DNA from 3 places in the Rhizobium sp. P28RR-XV genome. Region 3 is predicted to be linked to each of the others. Evidence: predicted binding sites of a transcription regulator. Region 3 holds the regulator's gene; each other region holds the start of a gene.
What was found. Region 3 encodes LexA, which represses DNA repair genes until DNA is damaged. Its sites were predicted from a motif close to TGTTCNNNNTGTGTTCNG; they were not measured.

Region 1 (4,214 bases), on a different contig from region 3:
ACCAAGGCGATCGGCTTCTTCGCGATCACCGGCCTCGATTTCAACCTGACAGCCATCGCCGCGATCCTGACGCTTGTGGGATATTCGGTGAACGACAAGGTCGTGGTCTATGACCGCATGCGTGAAAACATGCGGCTCTACAAGTCGATGCCGCTGCGCGACATCATCGACAAGTCGATCAACGAAACCCTGGCGCGAAGCCTCTATACCAACGCCACCGCCTTCCTGGCGCTGGTGCCGATGGCGATCTGGGGCGGCAGCGCCGTCTCCAGCTTCGCAATCCCGATGGTGTTCGGCATACTTGTCGCTGGCGCCTCGTCGGTCTTCATCGCGGCGCCGATCTTGCTATTCCTCGGCGATTGGCGCCGCCGCCATGCCAAGGTGGTCGCCAACGACGCCAAGCCGGATGATAAGTCCGGCAAGGACAACAAGCAGATCCCCGCAGCTGAATAAACAGTCAATATATGAGAATAGGACATGCCCGGGGCGCCGGGCATGTCCGTCAGCCCGATGAAAGCATGCCGAGTGCCGCCCGAAGATCGCAGACGCTTCAGGAAATAAACGGCATATGCAACGGCAGGCCCGGACGGGGCGCCGTTATCTTCTCTATGACACCTTTTTCCTGTTCGCTGACCAGCAGGTGCTTGCCATCGACAGTGAAGGCGATGCCGCCCGGTCGCGGGCCATTGGTGCGGATATGGCCGGCCATCGTCCCCTCGGTATCGATCAGACAAATTTCGCCAAGGCCGGACATGGCACAATAGAGCGTGCCGCTGCGATCGAAGGCCAGGCCCGATGGCCCGCGCAGCACGTTTACCGCGGGCGATGTCATCGATTCCGCGAACATCTCCTGGCGCCCGCCGACGATCTGCCGATGGATTTTTCCAGTCAACATCTCACTGTAATAAAGCAGCCCGTCAGGTCCGAAGGCGACGCCGCTGGCAAGCAGCAGGCCGGCGGCCAGGACGCGAATCACCCGGCCTTCGGCGGGATCGATCTGATAGACGCAGCCATTATAGGCGGCCTTGAAAAAATCAGGATGGATGTGCCCTCTTTCCAGCAGATCGGCCAGGCGGATGCCGGAATCGGTCATGTAAAGCAGGCCGTCAGGCCCGAAAGCAAGCGAGTTCGGATGGAGAAACGGGCCGTCGGCACTCCCCTCTACCAGCTGACGAACCCGCCCCTGCGGCGAGAGCTTGATGAGCGAATTCTCCGGGCCGCCGGCCACCCAGAAACAGCCATCCCCATCGATCGCAATTCCGGTCGGGCTGCCGCCGATCCGACACAGCTCCTCGTAGGCGCCGCTCGCGTCGAAAAGCTTCAGATAACGGCGACTTGGGTCCGTCTCGACAAGTGCAATGCGCCCATCCGGCAGAGCCACCAGTCCGCCAGGCAGGCGCAACCCAGTGGCGATCGTCTCGTTCATCTTCGGGAACCTTCACTCAACGCACTGCGAAAACCCATACTCAAGAATACCGCACTACAATAATACATAAGAACGAAGAAAGTCCTTTTCGAGCCACATCGGCCAAATCCGAATGAAATTCTTGCGCAAAACTTCGCATCGACGAGGGAATTTCCCCAAACTTGACAGGTTCGGTCGATTCGGAACATCCATAGAACGCTCAGATATTTTCACGCCTGCGATTCGTCGCGGATCGTGCCCGGCTTCCTCGTCCATCCAGGAGAATTGATGACTGCCGCCTATCTGGAAAAATTGAACCCGGAGCAGCGGCTGGCGGTGGAACACGGCACGACCGCGGGTAATGGCCACGTCGCCGGACCGCTGCTCGTCATCGCCGGGGCCGGCTCCGGCAAGACGAATACGCTTGCCCATCGCGTGGCGCATCTGATCGTCAAGGGCGCCGATCCGCGCCGGACCCTGCTGATGACATTCTCGCGCCGCGCCGCCGCCGAGATGGGCCGCCGTGTCGAGCGGATCTGTCGCGAGGTGCTGGGCGCGAATGCCGGCATCACCGCCGATGCGCTTGCCTGGACCGGCACGTTCCATGGCATCGGCGCGCGCCTGCTGCGTGACTATGCCGAGCAGATCGGCATCGATCCGGCCTTTACGATCCACGACCGGGAAGACAGCGCCGACCTGATGAACCTTGCGCGCCACGACCTTGGTTTTTCCAAGACGGAGAACCGCTTCCCGACCAAGGCAACGTGTCTTGCCATCTATTCGCGCTCCGTCAACGCGGAAGCGTCGCTCGACGGCGTGCTGCGCGACTTCTTCCCCTGGTGCGCCATGTGGGAACAGCAGCTGCGCGATCTCTTCGCCTGTTATGTCGAAGCGAAGCAGGTGCAGAACGTGCTCGATTACGACGACCTGCTGCTCTATTGGGCGCACATGCTGCAGGAGCCGCTGATCGCCGAGGATATCGGCAGCCGTTTCGATCATGTGCTGGTTGATGAATATCAGGACACCAACCGGCTGCAGTCCTCCATCCTGCTCGCCCTGAAGCCGGATGGCCGCGGATTGACCGTCGTCGGCGACGACGCGCAGTCGATCTACTCCTTCCGTGCCGCGACCGTGCGCAACATTCTCGACTTCCCCAAGGCTTTCACGCCATCGGCCGATATCGTGACGCTCGACCGCAACTATCGCTCGACGCAGCCGATCCTTGCCGCCGCCAATGCCGTGATCGATCTCGCCTCGGAGCGCTTCACCAAGAACCTGCGCACCGAGCGGCAGAGCACGGAGCGCCCGCGGCTGGTGACGGTGCGCGACGAGGCCGATCAGGCGCGCTACATCGCCGACCAAGTGCTGGAAAATCGCGAGGGCGGCGCAAGGCTGAAGCAGCAGGCCGTGCTCTTCCGCACCTCGAGCCATAGCGGCCCGCTGGAGGTGGAGCTCACCCGGCGCAACATTCCCTTCGTCAAGTTCGGCGGCCTGAAATTTCTCGACAGCGCCCATGTCAAGGACATGCTGGCGGCTTTGCGCTTCGCGCAAAACCCGCGCGACCGCGTGGCGGGCTTCCGCCTGATGCAGCTTCTGCCCGGCGTCGGCCCATCGACGGCACAGCGCGTGCTCGACCAGATCGGCGAAGAGGCGAGCCCGATCACGGCACTCACGGAGCTACCGCCACCTCCACGCACCGGGGACGATTGGACCGCTTTCGTCGAGACGATGCGGGAGGTCAAAAGCGGCAAGGCCGGATGGCCGGCGGAAATCAGCCTGGTCCGCCAATGGTACGAGCCGCATCTGGAACGCGCGCATGAAGATGCCGCGACGCGCCAGGCGGATCTTGTCCAGCTCGAACAGATTGCCGCGGGCTACGGCTCGCGCGAGCGCTTCCTTACCGAATTGACGCTCGATCCGCCTGACGCCACCAGTGATCAGGCCGGCGTGCCGCTGCTCGACGAGGACTATCTGATCCTCTCGACCATCCATTCCGCCAAGGGACAGGAATGGACAAAGGTTTTCATCCTCAACGCCGTCGACGGCTGCATTCCCGCCGATCTCGCCGTCGGCTCATCCGCCGAAATCGAGGAGGAACGACGGCTGCTCTATGTCGCGATGACGCGGGCTAAGGACAATCTCGATCTCGTCATTCCGCAGCGCTTCTTCGTGCATGGCCAGCATGCGCAGGGGGACAAACATGTCTTCGCTTCGCGCACGCGCTTCATCCCGGCGACGTTGCTGCAGTTTTTCGAGGTCTGCGGCTGGCCGCAGGCGCGCGCCGAAAGCCCCGCCGCCATTCGGGCGCGGCAGGTAAGGGTCGATGTTGGGGCGCGCATGCGTGGCATGTGGCGGTAAGTGGTAGCGATTGAGATCGGCAGGTCAGGCATGTTCGTCGATCTCGCCTCTTAATGCCTGGCCCCTCACCCCGGCCAGCTATCCACCAATCCTTAATTCGCCTCGCGAAACATCTCGATGATCGCCGAAAAATCGCGGCCGCCGTTGCCGAGCTTTTCAAAGAGCGCGTAGAGCTGCGCCGCTTCCGCGCCCAGAGGTGTCGATGCACCGCTCGATAGAGCCGCTTCCTGAGACAGGCGCAGGTCCTTAAGCATCAAGGCTGCCGCAAAGCCGGGCTTGTAGTCGTTGTTGGCAGGCGAGGTCGGCACCGGGCCGGGCACGGGGCAATAGGTATTGATCGACCAGCACTGGCCCGACGACGTCGAGGCGACATCGAACAACGCTTGATGCGAAAGGCCGAGTTTCTCGCCGAGCACGAAGGCTTCGCAGACGCCGATCATGGAAATGCCGA
Region 2 (4,214 bases), on a different contig from region 3:
ACCGCGCGCTTGCCGAGGAAGCGGAAGCCCGCAAGCTTGTAGAACATGCGCTCATAGCCCGGATCGGTGACGACCGAGGTGCGGCCGGCAGCAAGAACCGGGATCAAATCACCGTAGCCCGGCTTGTCCAGGCCATCGTTCTTCAAGGCCCATAGCAACGTGATGAGCTCGGCCGGAGCCGGCTTCAGCAATGCGGGCACGAAAATATGATAGGCGCCGAAGCGAACGCCGTAGCGGCGCATGGAGGCGCGCGCATCCTGATCGAGCGACTTCACCTCTTCGGTGACGTCGCGTCGGAACAGAACGCCGAGATTCTCCACCAGCTGGAAAGCCAGCCCCTTGGCGAGGCCCTGCAGATCCTCGGCGCGCTGGAGATCGTCGAGCGGCTTCAGGATCGTGCTGATATGATGGTTCACGAAGCGCTCGATGCGCGACGCGACATGATCGCGCGCATTGCCCGTCAGCTGCTCGTCGGCGAGCAGGATGACGCGCGGACGCATGACATGATCGCTCCCCGACAGACGCGCCACGGGATCGCCGAGCCAGCGCACGAGGCCATCGGCGCTGATCGCAAGATCGCTGTTGCCAGCCGCATGCATACGCGCGGCGCGCGCCTCGAATTCCAGCGACAGCGCCTTCTGGGAGGCTGTCTGGACGGCCTTGGCATCCGGCCCCTCGGTTCCCGCAACAGGCGTGAACCGGAATCCGGTCAACTGTCCCACATGATGCCCTTCGACGAAGACATCCCCATTCACACTGATTTCAGCTTCCAGCATCGCATTCTCTCTCAGGCGCTTCATGAGCACAGATGTCCTGCGATCAACAAAGCGTTTCGTCAACCTCTCATGTAACGCGTCGGACAATCGATCTTCGATTTCCCGCGTCTTTTCTTGCCAGTGTGTCGGATCGGCAAGCCAGTCGGGCCGGTTCGACACATAGGTCCAAGTCCTTATCTGCGCGATTCGCGCCGAAAGCGTGTCGATCTCGCCGTCCGTCCGATCGGCGCGATGCACCTGTTCGGCAAGGAAGTCCTCTTTCACCGTGCCATAGCGCACCAGGTCGGAAAAGAGGGTGGCAATGAGATCGGCGTGCTGGGCGGGCGTAATGCGCCGATAGTCGGGAAGCGCGCAGGCCTCCCATAATTTCTCAACCCGAGCCGGGTTGCTGGCAAGATCGACTATCTCCAGATCGCGTGACAAATATTCCAACGCCTGCTGGTCTACCGCAGGCAGCGCCCGCGTCAACCCCTGCACGCGAGGCGCGCCTTCCAAACTGGCGCGCAGCGCCGCGATTGAGGAAAAATCCAAGGCCTTGCTGCGCCACTGCAGCACCTTGACCATGTCGAATTCGTGTCCCTCGATCCGGCGCACCAGCTCGTCGTCGAAAGGATCGACCTGTCCGGTCACTCCGAAGGTGCCGTCTTTCAGATGGCGGCCGGCGCGGCCGGCCACCTGGCCGAGCTCGGCGGGGTTGAGGTTGCGGAATTGATAGCCGTCGAACTTGCGGTCCTGGGCAAAGGCGACATGATCGACATCGAGGTTGAGGCCCATGCCGATCGCATCGGTCGCGACCAGATATTCGACATCGCCGGCCTGGTAGAGCGCCACCTGCGCATTGCGGGTCCGCGGGCTGAGCGCGCCGAGAACAACAGCGGCGCCGCCACGTTGGCGGCGGATGAGCTCCGCGATCGCGTAGACCTCGTCAGCGGAAAAAGCCACGATCGCCGTGCGTTGCGGCAAGCGCGTGATCTTCTTCTGGCCGGCATAGAAAAGATGCGACAGCCGCGGCCGCTCCAGAACGGTGATCCCGGGCAGAAGCTGTTCGAGGATAGGCCGCATCGTGCCGGCACCCAATAGCAGCGTCTCGTCGCGGCCACGCAGGTGCAGGATGCGGTCGGTGAAGATATGGCCGCGCTCGAGATCGCCGGCAAGCTGAACCTCGTCGATGGCAACGAAGGAGGCACGCGTCTCGCGCGGCATGGCTTCGACGGTGCAGACCGAAAAGCGGGCGTTGGGCGGCGATATTTTTTCCTCGCCCGTGACAAGCGCGACATGCTGGGCGCCGACCTTTTCGACGACGCGCGTATAGACCTCGCGCGCCAGCAGGCGCAACGGCAGGCCGATCACGCCGCTGCCGTGCGCCACCATGCGTTCGATGGCATAATGGGTCTTGCCGGTATTGGTCGGTCCGAGCACCGCGGTCACACCGCGTCCGCTCAGGATCATGGGCTGCAAAGTCTGTGTCATTGGTCCGTGCATGGGCGAGAAACCACCGTCTTTCGATCAGCAAGTTCCCCAAGGAGGAAACGAAGAGATGACGACCATATGCGACAAAGGCAAGGCCTGAATAAAAAAACAGCCGTGGCAACAATCGATTTCACTATTGGCATCTTCAACCAGAAGTTACATGCGTCCTGCATCTCATGCGAGTCTTGACGATTCCGGAACAGCTTGAGAACGAATCGGAGACGAATCGCTGACTCACCACCGTTCTTTTTTTGTTCACTACAACATATGGATTTCAATGAAAAGATTCACACCAAATGCTGAATCTCGCTTCTACGCCTTTTCCACGAGAAAAGGAGTCAAGTGTTGAATCTGAAGTCGGCGAAAATCGGCGCTTTTCATGGTTAATTATCTGTAAATTATGTAATTTTTCGGAATGGCGCTATTTGCGTTAAGATTTGGGTCAAAGCCGGAACGAATCGGCGACGAATCGCTATTCCAGCTCAATTCTGTCTTTGTTCCATACAATATCTAGCGTTTCCTCGACCAAAACACATAGGACTCTGCATGGTTGAGCCCGCAAGTCCGGCCGAATCAGGAATTGCGATCAATCTTTTAATGGGCGCAGATATAATGAGTTTCCAAATACACGCATAAGCTGTTATCATCGTTATATCGATCGAGGCCGGAGCGAATCGGATTTCACGGCTACATAGTTGTATGTCGCCAGGACAGCATCGGAATACTGAAAGCGGCACGGGCCCAGAACGTTGTTCGCGGCCCATTCCGCGCGAGCCGATCGAAGCATGAAGGCCATTCTGCGCACACCCGCCTACCGCCGGATTTCGCTCGGCCCGCACGTCGGCACCCTATAGGAAGGCCTTAACGTTAACCAAAGTCCAAACGCAGAACGAATCGCCGACGAATCACGGACACGTTTCCTTTCTCGTTTCGTTCACCGCAACATATTGTATTTTAATCATATTTTAACCATAAGAATGGATCGCGACCCTCTCTCCGCCCCCGCATCGCGCAGTCGCGTTAACGTTTGGCCGATCGCGGCGCCGCCGAGATCCGAGCATTTTTATTTCTTAGCCGGAACAATTTTCGGCGATGCAAGTTTCTATCTGCAGAATTGAGAAACTCCGCGCATTTACTAGGGAACCGATTTGAGCTGGAGTCGCTGAAGCATGGTGCCGGATTGAACGACATTGCTGGTGCTATTCAAGCGATGGACATGGAGGAGACATATCATGCTTGGTACGGTATTGCTTGTCATACTGATTCTGCTGCTGATTGGCGCGCTGCCCAGCTGGGGTTACAGCCGGGCATGGGGGTACGGCCCATCAGGCGGTCTCGGGCTTGTTCTCGTCATTGTTCTCATTTTGCTATTGATGGGGCGGATTTGATCCGCGGGTCAATGTTCAAACGTCACAACACCAGGGAGCTAACACCATGAAGAAGATCATCGTCGCGATCGCCCTTGTCGGCGCTTTGGCGTCATGCACGGCAACGGAAAAAGGGACTGCCATCGGTGCTGGCACCGGCGCCCTGATCGGCGGCGTGGCCACCCATAGCTGGGGTGGCGCGGCAGTCGGCGCCGTCGCCGGCGGCGTCGTCGGCAATCTTATCGGACGCTCCCATGAGCGCCGTGGCTATTGCATCTATCGCGACCGGTATGGCCATCGCTACGAGGCCCGTTGCCGCTAAGGCTTGACCCGTTCGTGACCGACCGCACCGCGGCCGGTCACGAACATCGGGCCATTGGAGGCTCTGAAAGCCGGAGTTTCTGAAACAATCCTCCTCCCGCGCGTTTGGTTGCGGGAAGGAAGCAGTGTTTTGAGAAAGGAACGGCACCATGGCCGCAATCATCGCAAGCATTGCAGCACTCGCGCTCATCGGCACCACTTTTTACGCGCTTGGAAGCGCGGCAAGAGCGCGAGACAAGGAGAAAAAGCGGCTAGCATTGGAAGCCGTCATCCTGGAATT
Region 3 (4,214 bases):
CCGGCTTCGGCGTATCCGCCGAGCGTGCTTTCATCATGATGGCGATCATGCTGGTGGCCGTACTTTTCGATCGGCCCTCGCTCAGCCTTCGCAATGTCGCGCTATCCGCCATCGTCATCCTTGTTCTGTCGCCGTCGCAGGTGCTAGGCCCAAGCTTCCAGATGTCCTATGCCGCAACGCTGGCGCTGGTGTCGGGCTATTCGTTATGGAAACGACGGCGGCACCGCGAAAACATCCTCTCGCGGATCCGCCTGTTAAGCCCGCTGCTCTTCGTCTCGCGCTTCTTCGGCGGCGTATTGTCGACCTCGTTCATCGGCGGCGCATCGACGGCCATCTTCTCGATCGAGCATTTTCACCGGCTGGCGACATATGGTCTCGCCGCCAACCTCGCGGCCATGCCGGTGGTCTCCTTCATTGTCATGCCGTTCGGCATGGTGGCAATGCTGCTCATGCCCTTCGGCCTGGACGGGCCGTTTTGGAAGGTCACCGGCGAGGGACTGGAACTCGTCATCGTAATCGCCAAAACGGTGGCCGGTTGGGGAGGCGACATCACCTTCGGCCGCCAACCCGGCTGGCTAATGCCGACCTTCATTGCCGGCTTCCTGATCATGACCGTGTTGCGGACCCGGCTTCGCCATTTGGGGCTGCTGTTGGTGCTTTCATCCACCGGCGTGGCGGCATTCGACTCCGGCGTGCCGAAGCCGGATCTGATGATTTCGGAAGATGGGGTCCTGGTTGCGCTGCGACAGGACGATATACTCGCCACAAATCGCGAAAGGCCGCAGGCCTTCATTTTCGAACAATGGCAGAAGGCACTGGTCGCAACCGAACACCAGCCGCCCACTATTCTCCCCAGCGATAGCCGGCTTCCGCAGATCAGCAAGACCGATCGCCACAAGCGACTGAGCAGCGAAGAACATAAGGCAGTCCGTAAGGCAATGGAGGAAGCGCTGGACCGGACGATGCAGGGAAGTTTCGCCTGCCAGAAAGGCGCATGGTGCGCAGCCATGCTTGATAATGGCGCTATCCTGATCACCATAGAAAACGCAGCCTATTTGCCGTCCGCCTGCGACACGGCAAATATCGTCGTGACCCCGATCCGACTGCGGCTCGATCATTGCCGCTCCGGAGCGATACTCATAACCGGTGCGACATTGCGCAAAACCGGGTCCATCGAAATGGCGCTCACCGCCGATAAGCCCGTTATCTCTGCCGCTTTCGAAAACCCGCAGCGACCATGGACCAGACACCGAACCTATGATTGGCGCACCGGCAAATTCGGTACACCACCTGCGCAGGTATCACCCGTCAACGGTAATCCAACTGTTAGTGATAACTCATCCGTCAATGATAACGACGAATAAGCCCTACCAGCTTGCCTTGAACCTTGACGCGGTCTGGCCCGAAGATGCGGGTTTCATAGGCCGGATTGGCGGCTTCCAGCGCGATCGAGGCGCCCTTGCGGCGGAAGCGCTTCAGCGTTGCCTCTTCGTCGTCAACGAGCGCAACGACGATATCGCCGGGATTGGCTGTCGTCGAATTTCGGATGATGACCGTATCGCCATCGAAAATTCCGGCGTCGATCATCGAATCGCCCCTCACCTCCAGCGCATAATGCTCGCCGGAGCCGAGCATGTCGGCGGGAACGGTAATGTCATGTGTATTGTTCTGAATGGCGGAAATCGGAACGCCGGCAGCGATGCGCCCCATGACCGGTACCGATACCGAACTGTTGTGGTCGTCGTTTGCAACCTTTGCCGGGGCTGGCGGCGCGACCGGCTGGGGTTTGCCGAGACTGCCTTCGATAACACTCGGCGAAAAGCCGCGGCGTGGCTGCAGGCTCGAATTATAGGCGTCCGGCAGCTTGATGACTTCGAGCGCCCGCGCCCGATTCGGCAGGCGGCGGATGAAGCCACGTTCCTCGAGCGCCGTGATCAGACGGTGAATGCCGGATTTGGATGCCAGATCCAATGCGTCCTTCATCTCGTCGAAAGATGGCGGGACACCGGACTCCTTCATCCGCTCGTGAATGAAGAGAAGCAGTTCCTGCTGCTTGCGCGTCAACATCGTCTTGGAACCCCAAATCAAGAAAAATCGTGAAACAAATCCAGAACGGACACTATATGTTCCATATGTGTTCTGCAAGTGCTTAAATTTCAGTAAAGCTTCGCCGGGTCTGTCAAATAATTGCCGCTATCGCACGGATCGCTTGAAATTCCTCGGGAATTATATCCGCGCTAATTCATCGATAAATATGAGAAATGCCGCTTTGTTCGCTTTATGGACGCTTCACGTCAATCCCGCTCGGCGCATGTGCGGATGGAGACGACGACTGTCGCATAAGCCGGCTACAGTTGAGAATTAGTGCGCCCGCGTTCTTCTGCGCGTTCACGGCTTTGGCTTTGGTCTTGAATTGAGCATTGTATGGGCGCAAATCTGTTCTTGCGGGCAAACAAGGGAGGACCATGACTTTGTCACCGCATCCGTTGGATCATCTCGTGCTGCCGACCGTCAACATCGCTCTGGCGCGCGAGCGCCTGGGCAAGCTCGGCTTCACGGTGGCTCCGGATGCCCGCCATCCTTTCGGCACTGAAAATGCCTGTGTCTTCCTTGCCGATAAGACCTATCTCGAGCCTTTGGGCGTGGCATCGCAGGAGCAATGCGAGACGAGTATTGCCGATGGCAACGTCTTCGTCGCGCGTGACCAGGCTTATCGATTCCGCGTCGCCGAGGATGGATTTTCGGCCGTGGTTTTCGGCACCGACGATGCCGTCGACGACGACGAGCGTTTCAAGGCGGCCGCGATCTCGGCCGGGCGCATGCTTGATTTCTCGCGGCCGATGAAGATGCCGGACGGAACGGAAACCACGGCCGGCTTTCGTCTCGCATTTGCGGCGGATCTGCGCGCGCCGGATTTCCTGGCCTTCTGCTGTCAGCGTATCAATCCGCTGCCGGCCGATCGTGGCGCGCTCGAACGTCACGAAAACGGCGTGACCGGCATCGCGCGGGTGGCGCTTTCCGCGCTGACACCAGCGGTGTATCGCGGCTTTTTCGAAGAGATCGTTGGTGGTCCGCGAGTCCTCGAGCACTCCTTCGGCTTGACGATCAAGACGGCCAATGTCGATCTCGAACTTTTGTCGCCGGAAGGAATGGAGGCATTCTACGATTTGCCGGTTCATACCAGCGATCCCGGGCTGAGGGCGCGCGCAATCCTTTTCAAAACGCGCGATCTTTCCGTGACATCGTCGCATTTCGCTGCTAACGGCGTCACCTACACGCGTAAGAACAATCGTATACTGGCAAGGCTGGCGCCCGGACAGGGCGCATTGTTCGCCTTCGAGGAGATAGCATGAGCACGAATTCCGAAGTCACCGTCGGCGAGGGTGCCTCCAAGGTCCTCTTTTCCAACACCGCCAAGCTGTCGCTGATTGCCGGCCCCTGTCAGATGGAGAGCCGCGACCATGCATTCATGGTCGCCGGAGTCCTGAAGGAGCTCTGCGGCAAGCTCGGCATCGGCCTTGTCTACAAGTCCTCCTATGACAAGGCGAACCGGACCTCTCTGTCAGGCAAGCGCGGCATCGGTCTGGAAAAATCCATGGAAGTCTTTGCCGACCTCAAGAAGGAATACGGCTTTCCGGTTCTGACCGACATCCACACGGAAGAGCAATGCGCCGTCGTTGCCAAGACGGTCGATATCCTGCAGATCCCGGCTTTCCTGTCGCGCCAGACCGATCTGCTGGTTGCGGCCGCCAAGACCGGCCGTATTGTCAACGTCAAGAAGGGTCAGTTCCTCGCGCCCTGGGATATGAAGAACGTGCTTGCCAAGCTCAATGAAAGCGGCAATCCGAACATTCTTCTGTGCGAGCGCGGCGCCTCCTTCGGCTACAATACGCTGGTCTCCGACATGCGCTCGCTGCCGATCATGGCGGCTATGGGCGCGCCAGTGATCTTCGATGCGACCCATTCCGTGCAGCAACCCGGCGGGCAGGGCGGCTCTACCGGCGGTGACCGCCGATTCGTCGAGACGCTGGCGCGCGCCGCCGTTGCCGTCGGCGTGGCAGGTGTTTTTGTCGAGACGCATGAAGACCCGGACAATGCGCCCTCGGATGGCCCGAACATGGTTTATCTGAAGGACATGCCGCGGCTTCTGGAGAAGCTGCTGGCTTTTGATGCCGTGGCCAAGGCTTAAGAAATATCAGGCATTCAACAGGCTG

Region 1: a site for LexA is predicted at 1,607-1,624, ahead of HGP12_RS19570 (ATP-dependent helicase). Genes of this name have one in related genera too.
Region 2: a site for LexA is predicted at 2,488-2,505, ahead of HGP12_RS11285 (helicase-related protein). Genes of this name have one in related genera too.

What each region holds. Positions count from the first base shown of each region.
Region 1 is NZ_JABAIG010000009.1:47,315-51,528, reverse strand. It holds gene secD (protein translocase subunit SecD) at 1-453, shown strand, start outside; gene HGP12_RS19575 (SMP-30/gluconolactonase/LRE family protein) at 551-1,426, opposite strand; gene HGP12_RS19570 (ATP-dependent helicase) at 1,694-3,763, shown strand; gene mmsB (3-hydroxyisobutyrate dehydrogenase) at 3,856-4,214, opposite strand, start outside.
Region 2 is NZ_JABAIG010000004.1:403,331-407,544, forward strand. It holds gene HGP12_RS11285 (helicase-related protein) at 1-2,246, opposite strand, end outside; gene HGP12_RS11290 (DUF3309 family protein) at 3,479-3,634, shown strand; gene HGP12_RS11295 (YMGG-like glycine zipper-containing protein) at 3,681-3,935, shown strand; gene HGP12_RS11300 (hypothetical protein) at 4,084-4,214, shown strand, end outside.
Region 3 is NZ_JABAIG010000001.1:584,814-589,027, reverse strand. It holds gene HGP12_RS02845 (ComEC/Rec2 family competence protein) at 1-1,364, shown strand, start outside; gene lexA (transcriptional repressor LexA) at 1,345-2,067, opposite strand; gene HGP12_RS02835 (VOC family protein) at 2,466-3,353, shown strand; gene kdsA (3-deoxy-8-phosphooctulonate synthase) at 3,350-4,189, shown strand.